3 regions of the Streptomyces sp. Tu 3180 genome follow, and region 1 is predicted to be linked to each of the others. Evidence: predicted binding sites of a transcription regulator. Region 1 holds the regulator's gene; each other region holds the start of a gene.
The links. The regulator HrcA, encoded in region 1, represses chaperone genes, less so after heat shock. The targets are predictions, from matches to a motif close to TTNGCACTCNGNNNNNCNGAGTGCNAA.

Region 1 (3,246 bases):
GCGACACGCCGAAGCGGGCCGCCAGGGCGTCGCGTTGGGCCCGGACGAACGCCGCGTCCACCACCGCCCCGTGCCCGGGGACGTACCGCGCGTCCTCGCCGCCCAGTTCCAGCAGCCGGTCCAGCGCGGCCGGCCAGTGGGACGGCACGGCGTCGGGGCCCGCCTGCGGTTCGCCCGACTCCTCCACCAGGTCGCCGCAGAAGACCACCTCCGGGTCGCCGGGCACCAGCACCGCGAGGTCGTGGGCGGTGTGCCCCGGGCCCACGTTCGCCAGCAGCACCTGCCGTCCGCCGCCCAGGCCGAGGTCGAGCGTCCACTCGCCGCACACCGCGTGGCGCGGGCGGACCAGCGCGTCCGCTGCCTCCTCCGCCGCCCGCGCGTCCAGCCCGTTGCGCACCGCGTCCGCGCGCAGCTCCTCACGCCCGCGGCCCGCCAGCGCCGTGTCCACGCCCACCGCGCCGAACACCTCCGCGCCCGCGAACGCCGCCGCCCCGAAGACGTGGTCGAAGTGGGGGTGGGTGAGCGCGAGATGCGTCACACGGCGACCGGTGAGCGCCTGCGCCCCGGCCCGCAGCCGTGCGCCCTCGCCCAGGCTCGAGCCCGCGTCGACGAGCAGCACGGCGCCCGACCCGACGACGAGCCCCGCCGTGCAGTCCCACACCGGCAGCCGGCGCCGCCCCACCCCGGGCGCCACTTGCTCCCATCCCGCCTCTTCCCAAGTCACGGTCATACCGGGACGCTATCCGGGACGACGCCCCGCAGCGCGACAGGACGGGACCGGCCTTGCCGGGTGCGTACCCCCCGGCCGTACACTGGGCCGGGGAAGTCTGGCACTCGCGTGCGAAGAGTGCCAGAGACGTTACCGGGCGGAAGCTACTGGAGGTGTGCGCGATGCTCAGTGAACGCAGGCTCCAGGTGTTGCGCGCCATCGTCCAGGACTACGTCGGCACCGAGGAGCCGGTCGGCTCCAAGGCCCTCACCGAGCGGCACAACCTCGGCGTCTCCCCGGCGACCGTCCGCAACGACATGGCGGCCCTGGAGGACGAGGGCTACATCGCCCAGCCGCACACCAGCGCCGGGCGCATCCCCACCGACAAGGGCTACCGGCTGTTCGTCGACAAGCTCGCCGGCGTCAAGCCGATGAGCCCGCCGGAGCGGCGCGCCATCCAGAACTTCCTCGAGGGCGCCGTCGACCTCGACGACGTGGTGGCCCGTACGGTGCGGCTGCTCGCGCAGCTGACCCGGCAGGTCGCCGTCGTGCAGTACCCGTCGCTGACCCGTTCGACGGTGCGCCACGTGGAACTGCTGTCCCTCGCGCCCGCGCGCCTGATGCTGGTGCTGATCACGGACACCGGCCGGGTCGAGCAGCGCATGGTCGACTGCCCGGCGCCGTTCGGCGAGTCGTCCCTGGCGGACCTGCGCGCGCGGCTGAACAGCCGGGTCGCGGGCCGCCGGTTCACCGACGTGCCGAGCCTGGTGGAGGACCTCCCGGAGGCCTTCGAGGCCGAGGACCGCGGTACCGTCTCGACGGTGCTCTCCACCCTCCTGGAGACGCTCGTCGAGGAGAACGAGGAGCGGCTGATGATCGGCGGCACCGCCAATCTCACCCGCTTCGGACACGACTTCCCCCTCACGATCCGGCCCGTCCTGGAGGCGCTCGAGGAGCAGGTCGTGCTCCTCAAGCTGCTCGGCGAGGCGAAGGATCCGGGCGTGACCGTCCGTATCGGTCACGAGAACGCCCACGAAGGACTCAACTCCACGTCCGTCGTGTCGGTCGGCTACGGTTCGGGCGGCGAGGCGGTTGCCAAGCTCGGCGTGGTCGGACCGACCCGCATGGACTACCCGGGAACGATGGGAGCGGTACGCGCAGTGGCACGGTACGTCGGACAAATCCTGGCGGAGTCATAGGTGGCCACGGACTACTACGCCGTACTCGGCGTGCGCCGCGACGCGTCGCAGGAAGAGATCAAGAAGGCCTTCCGGCGACTCGCCCGCGAGCTGCATCCGGACGTCAATCCGGATCCGAAGACCCAGGAGCGGTTCAAGGAGATCAACGCCGCCTACGAGGTGCTGTCGGACCCGCAGAAGAAGCAGGTCTACGACCTCGGCGGCGATCCGCTCTCGCAGTCCGGCGGCGGCGGCGCGGGCGGCTTCGGGGCCGGCGGCTTCGGGAACTTCTCCGACATCATGGACGCGTTCTTCGGCACGGCGTCGCAGCGCGGGCCGCGCTCGCGCACCCGCCGGGGCCAGGACGCGATGATCCGCATCGAGGTCGAGCTCGACGAGGCCGCGTTCGGCACGACCAAGGACATCCAGGTCGACACGGCGATCGTCTGCACCACCTGCAGCGGCGAGGGCGCCGCGCCCGGCACCAGCGCGCAGACCTGCGACATGTGCCGCGGCCGCGGTGAGGTCTCGCAGGTCACGCGGTCCTTCCTGGGCCAGGTCATGACCTCGCGCCCGTGCCCGCAGTGCCAGGGCTTCGGCACCGTGGTCCCGACCCCGTGCCCGGAGTGCGCGGGCGACGGCCGCATCCGCTCCCGGCGCACGCTCACCGTCAAGATCCCGGCCGGTGTCGACAACGGCACCCGGATCCAGCTCGCCGGCGAGGGCGAGGTCGGGCCCGGCGGCGGTCCCGCCGGCGACCTGTACGTCGAGATCCACGAGCTGCCGCACCCCACCTTCCAGCGGCGCGGCGACGACCTGCACTGCACGGTCACCATCCCGATGACCGCGGCGGCCCTCGGCACCAAGGTGCCGCTGGAGACGCTGGACGGCATGGAGGAGGTCGACATCCGGCCCGGCACCCAGTCCGGCCAGTCGATCCCGCTGCACGGCCGGGGCGTCACGCACCTGCGCGGCGGGGGCCGGGGCGACCTCGTCGTCCACGTCGAGGTCCAGACCCCGACCAAGCTCGACCCCGAGCAGGAGCGCCTGCTCCGGGAACTGGCCAAGCTCCGCGGCGAGGAGCGCCCGCAGGGCCAGTTCCAGCCCGGTCAGCAGGGCCTGTTCTCCCGGCTGAAGGACGCGTTCAACGGACGCTGAGCGGAGCCTTCCGCGGGGGCCGGGACAGGCTCCCGCGGTGTTCCGGAAAGCGGCCCGGGCCAAGGGGACGGGCCGATTCGGGTTTGTGCGGGGGACGTGAAAACATGCGGTCATGTCCTCCGTACCGACCGATCTCCTCCCGCACCCGATCGTGCAGGCCCCCATGGCGGGCGGTGTCTCCGTGCCGCAGCTGGCCGCCGC
Region 2 (3,246 bases), 2.2 Mb from region 1:
CATCGCCTTGCGGCGGTCGCCGAAGCCGGGGGCCTTCACCGCGACGGCGTTGAAGGTGCCGCGGATCTTGTTGACGACCAGGGTCGACAGGGCCTCGCCCTCGACGTCCTCGGCGATGATCAGCAGCGGCTTGGAGGCGTTGGCCTGGATGACCTTCTCCAGCAGCGGCAGCAGGTCCGCGATCGCGGAGATCTTGCCCTGCGTGATGAGGATGTAGGGGTCGTCGAGGACGGCCTCCATGCGCTCCTGGTCCGTCACGAAGTACGGCGACAGGTAGCCCTTGTCGAAGGCCATGCCCTCGGTGAAGTCCAGCTCCAGGCCGAAGGTGTTGGACTCCTCGACGGTGATGACACCGTCCTTGCCGACCTTGTCCATCGCCTCGGCGATGAGCTCGCCGACCTGCTGGTCCTGGGCGGACAGCGCGGCGACGGCGGCGATGTCGGACTTCTCGTCGATCGGGCGGGCCGAGGCGAGCAGGTCCTCGGAGACCGCGGCGACGGCGGCGTCGATGCCCTTCTTCAGGGCGGCCGGGGAGGCGCCGGCGGCGACGTTCTTCAGGCCCTCGCGGACCAGGGCCTGGGCCAGCACGGTGGCGGTGGTGGTGCCGTCACCCGCGATGTCGTTGGTCTTGGTCGCCACCTCCTTCACCAGCTGGGCGCCGAGGTTCTCGTACGGGTCCTCGATCTCGACCTCGCGGGCGATCGTGACACCGTCGTTGGTGATGGTGGGGGCGCCGAACTTCTTGTCGATGACGACGTTGCGGCCCTTCGGGCCGATCGTCACCTTGACCGTGTCGGCAAGCTTGTTGACGCCGCGCTCGAGGGCGCGACGGGCGTCCTCGTCGAACTTCAGGATCTTCGCCATGGCAGCGGGAGCCCTCTCGGAAATCTGGGGTGAAATCACTGCGCCCCGGGCGCCCGGCTTCTTATCGGATGCAGGGGCCAGGGGCGCAGTTCGAGCAGAAGTGCTGCGAGGTGACTTACTTCTCGATGATCGCGAGGACGTCGCGAGCCGAGAGGACGAGGTACTCCTCGCCGTTGTACTTCACCTCGGTGCCGCCGTACTTGCTGTACAGAACGACGTCGCCGACCTTCACGTCGAGCTCGACGCGCTTGCCGTCCTCGATGCGGCCCGGGCCGATGGCCAGGACGACGCCCTCCTGGGGCTTCTCCTTGGCGGTGTCCGGAATGACCAGGCCCGAAGCCGTGGTCTGCTCGGCGTCGAGCGGCTGGACCACGATGCGGTCCTCGAGCGGCTTGATGGCAACCTTGGAGCTGGCGGTCGTCACGATCCGACCTCCCCCTTCGGAGATCTCACGGGGTTAACTGTCTGAGGTGGCGACCAGGTCGATCCGTCGTCGCGGGTGCCGGACCTGCCCGTCGCGTGTTTGGCACTCTCCAGGGGGGAGTGCCAGACCTGAGACTATGACCGCGATTAGCACTCGGTCAAGCGGAGTGCCAATTACCCGCGGCGCGTCGCGGATGCGGCGCCTCTTCCGCAGGGGGCCGTGCGGCCGGCCGGCGTGCGGTGGCCGCCTCCGCGAGCCGGTGCGCCCGGGTCACCGCCCCGGTCCTGCGCGGCCCCGTCCTCAGGCGCCGGGCGGGCGCGCCGGCCGCAGGTGGTCCTCCAGCCTGCCGACCCTCAGCCCTTGTTCCTCCACCTCCCGCAGCAACCGCGTCGTCCGCTCCGCCAGGGACAGGGGCGGGGTGCCGGCCGACGGCACGGAGACGATGTCGCCGGGGGCCAGGCGGTGCGCGCCGTGGGTGTAGGTGAGGCCGCCGTCGCCCTCCAGCGTCACCCGCCAGAGCACGACCGCCGTGATGCCGCAGTCGGCGGCGGCGCGCAGGGTCGTGGCGTCGTACGTGCCGTGGGGCGGGCGGAAGAGGTGCGGACGGACGCCGAAGCGGGACGCGAGCTTGCGCTGCTGGCCGCAGATCTCGGCGCGCTGGCCGGCGTAGGGCAGACCGCGCAGGGCGGGGTGGTCGAGGGTGTGGTTCTGCAGGCTCGCGCCGACCGCGCGCAGGCGGGCGAAGTGGGCGTATCCGGGGCCCACCACGCTGTCGGTGAGGAACATGCTGACGGGGAGACGGCGTTCGCGCACCAGGTCGATGAAGCGGGGGTCGCGCTCGGCGCCGTCGTCGTAGGTGAGGAAGACGACCTCGTCCTCGGTCGGGACGTGGTCGACGACGGGCGGCACGCCGCCTCCCGGCGCGGGGCCGTCTCCGGGCGACTGGCCCGCGCCGTCCCCGGCGCCGCTCTCCCCGGCCCCGGGCGCGGCCGTCCCGGCTCCCGGCCCCGCCGACGGGCCGCACCCGGCGAGCGCGGCCAGCAGGGCGACCGCCGCGAGGAGGGCGGTCCGTGCCCCCCGGCGCCTCACAGGTAGTCCTCCAGCCGCCCCACCGCGTATCCCTCGGCCGTGACCTTGTCCAGGAAGCGGCGGACCATGTCCGGCATCGTGCCCTCCCATTCGCCGCGGCCCCGGAAGTGGGTGAGGACGATGTCGCCGGGGTGCAGTTCGCGGTCCCACTCGCGGTACTCCCAGTGGTCGACGAAGACCTCCTCGTTCCACAGGGGGACGTGGGTGATCCCGCAGGCCTTCGCGGCGCGCAGGGTGGCCTTGTCGTAGTTGCCGAAGGGCGGGCGGAAGAGGACGGGGCGCTCGCCGTAGCGCTCCTCGACGACCTCCTGCATGCCGCAGATCTCGCGCTTCTGGCGGGCGTAGGACAGGGCCGGCAGGTAGGGGTGGTGCAGGGTGTGGTTGTGCAGGGCGACGCCCCGGTCCTGCATCTCCTTGAAGTACCCGTAGTCCTCCTTGACGAGGTAGTCGCTGAGGAAGGCGCTGTACGGGATCCTCAGCTCGCTCATCATCCGCAGGAACGCGGGGTCCTTCTCGGCGCCGTCGTCGACGGTGAGGAAGACGACCTTCTCCTCGGTGGGGACGGTGGTGAAGACCGGGGGGAGGCCCAGCCGGCGGTGGCCGTCGACCTCGAAGCCCTCGCGGGTGGTGATCCGCGGCTTCCGCGCCGGGGGCGCGGGAGCGGTCAGGGGCACCTTCTTCAGCCCCCAGCGCTTCGCGGCGGCGGCCCTGGCGGCGTACGCCGCGCGCAGCTTCGTGGCGTAGGAGTCGAGCGCGCGGGCCGGGGGCGCCTCGAAGCGCTGCTGGCCGCCCGCCGCCACGACCTCGGTGTCGCCCCGTCCGCAGCCCGGGGCGAGGGCGGCGAGCGCGAGCACGACGAGGCCGGTCCG
Region 3 (3,246 bases), 1.0 Mb from region 1:
TGACGGTCGGCGTGACGAAGAAGCTCATCGACGACGGCGTGCTCGACCCGGCCGGGACCACCGTCGTGCTCAACACCGGTGACGGCCTGAAGACCCTCGACGCGGTGGCCGGCACCGGCCTCACCGCGACCATCCGCCCCAACCTGGAGTCGTTCCGAGAGGCAGGCCTCGCATGAGCGTGACCGTCCGCATCCCCACCATCCTGCGCACCTACACCGGCGGCAAGGCCGAGGTGGACGCCGAGGGCGCCACCCTCGCCGAGGTCATCGAGGACCTGGAGAAGAACCACACCGGGATCGCCGCCCGGGTCCTGGACGACCAGGGCAGGCTGCGCCGCTTCGTCAACGTCTACGTCAACGACGACGACGTGCGCTTCGAGCAGGGTCTCCAGACGGCCACCCCGGACGGCGCGGGCGTCTCCATCATCCCGGCGGTCGCCGGCGGCTGATCATTACCGTCGGTAATTCCGGTTACCCGGCGTTCGTCGCACTGCCCCCTCCGTGAGAGAAGCGGAGGGGGCAATTCCATGGGGTTGAGCGCGGTAGAGTTGGGGAACACGCCCCCGATCCGCTGATCGGGAACCTTGAATTCCTGCCGCGCACCCGACTGGATGTAGCCAAAGTGTGGGTCTCCGTCGCGGCATTTGCGCCCTTTGTGTAGCCCGACTTGCCCTGCATTCGGGTGAATTCTCGCCACATTCCGGGCCCGTGGCGTCCAGATTTCTCGTCCGATTGACCTGTTGCAGACGGCAGTTGGGCAGATACATTCAGCCGCGGTCGACGCGTTCCGGCGCACGCCCCCAACCGTTGGGGGGTGAGGTCTGACCCGGATCCGCGAAGTGTGGATCTGTGCAAGGGCCAGTAATAGGGGAGTTAGGCATGGCTCAGGGCACCGTCAAGTGGTTCAACGCGGAGAAGGGGTACGGCTTCATCGCGGTCGACGGTGGTGCGGATGTTTTCGTCCACTACAGCGCGATCCAGATGGACGGCTACCGCACCCTGGAAGAGGGCCAGCGGGTCGAGTTCGAGATCTCGCAGGGCCAGAAGGGCCCGCAGGCCGACATGGTTCGCGTCACCGCCTGAACGCGCTACCAGCCGCAAGGATCTTCTGCCGACGAAGGGCCCGCGCCTCCCGGGGTGCGGGCCCTTCGCCATGCCCGGGAGCGGGCGGCGCGTGCGGGGGTGTTCGCGCGCGGCTGAGCGCGCCCCTCGAGCCCCGTAGGCACTTGCGCCCGCCCGTCACCCGACCACCACCCCCCATCGAGCCCGCTTCGCGGGCGCACCTTGCGCCCGCCCGTCACCCGACCACCACCCCCCATCGAGCCCGCTTCGCGGGCGCACCTTGCGCCCGCCCGTCACCCGACCACCACCCCCCATCGAGCCCGCTTCGCGGGCGCACCTTGCACTCGGGTGGGTCGAGTGCTAATCATTGGCGTTAGCACTCTGAAGGTGAGAGTGACAACGAAGGACCGGGTCGGTGAGGCCCGTGGGCCGGGTGGGGCAAGGAACCACAAGGCCGACGAGCCGTCCGTCGCGGGCGCGGGCGCGGTCCGAAGGAATCACCCCCAGTCCTGGAGGGACCACTTCACATGGCCAAGATCATCGCGTTCGACGAGGAGGCGCGGCGCGGCCTCGAGCGCGGCATGAACCAGCTCGCGGACGCCGTGAAGGTGACGCTCGGCCCCAAGGGCCGCAACGTCGTCCTCGAGAAGAAGTGGGGCGCGCCCACGATCACCAACGACGGTGTCTCCATCGCCAAGGAGATCGAGCTCGAGGACCCGTACGAGAAGATCGGCGCCGAGCTGGTCAAGGAAGTCGCCAAGAAGACGGACGACGTCGCCGGTGACGGTACGACCACCGCGACCGTTCTCGCCCAGGCCCTGGTCAAGGAGGGCCTGCGCAACGTCGCCGCCGGTGCCAACCCGATGGCCCTGAAGCGCGGTATCGAGAAGGCCGTCGAGGCCGTCTCCGGTGCCCTGCTCGAGCAGGCGAAGGACGTCGAGACCAAGGAGCAGATCGCCTCCACGGCCTCCATCTCCGCCGCCGACGTCCAGATCGGCGAGCTCATCGCCGAGGCCATGGACAAGGTCGGCAAGGAAGGCGTCATCACCGTCGAGGAGTCCCAGACCTTCGGTCTGGAGCTGGAGCTCACCGAGGGTATGCGCTTCGACAAGGGCTACATCTCGGCGTACTTCGCCACCGACATGGAGCGTATGGAGGCCGTCCTCGACGACCCGTACATCCTGATCGCGAACTCCAAGATCTCCAACGTCAAGGACCTGCTCCCGCTCCTGGAGAAGGTCATGCAGTCGGGCAAGCCGCTGCTGATCATCGCCGAGGACGTCGAGGGCGAGGCCCTGTCGACCCTGGTCGTCAACAAGATCCGCGGCACCTTCAAGTCCGTCGCCGTCAAGGCCCCGGGCTTCGGCGACCGCCGCAAGGCCATGCTCGGCGACATCGCCATCCTCACGGGCGGCGAGGTCATCTCCGAGGAGGTCGGCCTCAAGCTGGAGAACGCCACGCTCGACCTCCTGGGCAAGGCCCGCAAGGTCGTCATCACCAAGGACGAGACCACCATCGTCGACGGTGCCGGCTCGGCCGACCAGGTCGCGGGCCGCGTGAACCAGATCCGCGCCGAGATCGAGAACAGCGACTCCGACTACGACCGCGAGAAGCTGCAGGAGCGCCTGGCGAAGCTCGCCGGCGGTGTCGCGGTCATCAAGGCCGGCGCCGCCACCGAGGTGGAGCTCAAGGAGCGCAAGCACCGCATCGAGGACGCCGTCCGCAACGCCAAGGCGGCCGTCGAGGAGGGCATCGTCGCCGGTGGTGGCGTGGCCCTGCTGCAGGCCTCCCAGGTCTTCGAGAAGCTGGAGCTCGAGGGCGACGAGGCGACCGGTGCCGCCGCTGTGAAGCTGGCCCTGGAGGCCCCGCTGAAGCAGATCGCCGTGAACGCCGGCCTCGAGGGCGGCGTCGTGGTGGAGAAGGTGCGCAACCTGACCCCGGGCCACGGCCTGAACGCCGCGACCGGCGAGTACGTCGACCTGGTCAAGGAAGGCATCATCGACCCGGCCAAGGTGACGCGCTCCGCGCTGCAGAACGCCGCGTCGATCGCCGCGCTGTTCCTCACCACCGAGGCCGTCATCGCCGACAAGCCGGAGAAGGCCGCGGCCCCGGCCGGCGGCGGCATGCCGGGCGGTGACATGGACTTCTGAGCCTGACCGTTCAGGTTCGGACCCGGTCCGTCAGT

Region 2: a site for HrcA is predicted at 1,435-1,461, ahead of groES (co-chaperone GroES). Genes of this name have one in related genera too.
Region 3: a site for HrcA is predicted at 1,399-1,425, ahead of groL (chaperonin GroEL). Genes of this name have one in related genera too.

The regions. Positions count from the first base shown of each region.
Region 1 is NZ_WOXS01000002.1:2,861,522-2,864,767, reverse strand. It holds gene GL259_RS13885 (MBL fold metallo-hydrolase) at 1-730, opposite strand, end outside; gene hrcA (heat-inducible transcriptional repressor HrcA) at 892-1,908, shown strand; gene dnaJ (molecular chaperone DnaJ) at 1,909-3,045, shown strand; gene GL259_RS13870 (nitronate monooxygenase) at 3,158-3,246, shown strand, end outside.
Region 2 is NZ_WOXS01000002.1:5,011,971-5,015,216, reverse strand. It holds gene groL (chaperonin GroEL) at 1-864, opposite strand, end outside; gene groES (co-chaperone GroES) at 980-1,288, opposite strand; gene GL259_RS23685 (polysaccharide deacetylase family protein) at 1,589-2,377, opposite strand; gene GL259_RS23680 (polysaccharide deacetylase family protein) at 2,374-3,231, opposite strand.
Region 3 is NZ_WOXS01000002.1:3,857,598-3,860,843, reverse strand. It holds gene thrC (threonine synthase) at 1-176, shown strand, start outside; gene GL259_RS18165 (MoaD/ThiS family protein) at 173-448, shown strand; gene GL259_RS18160 (cold-shock protein) at 879-1,082, shown strand; gene groL (chaperonin GroEL) at 1,589-3,211, shown strand.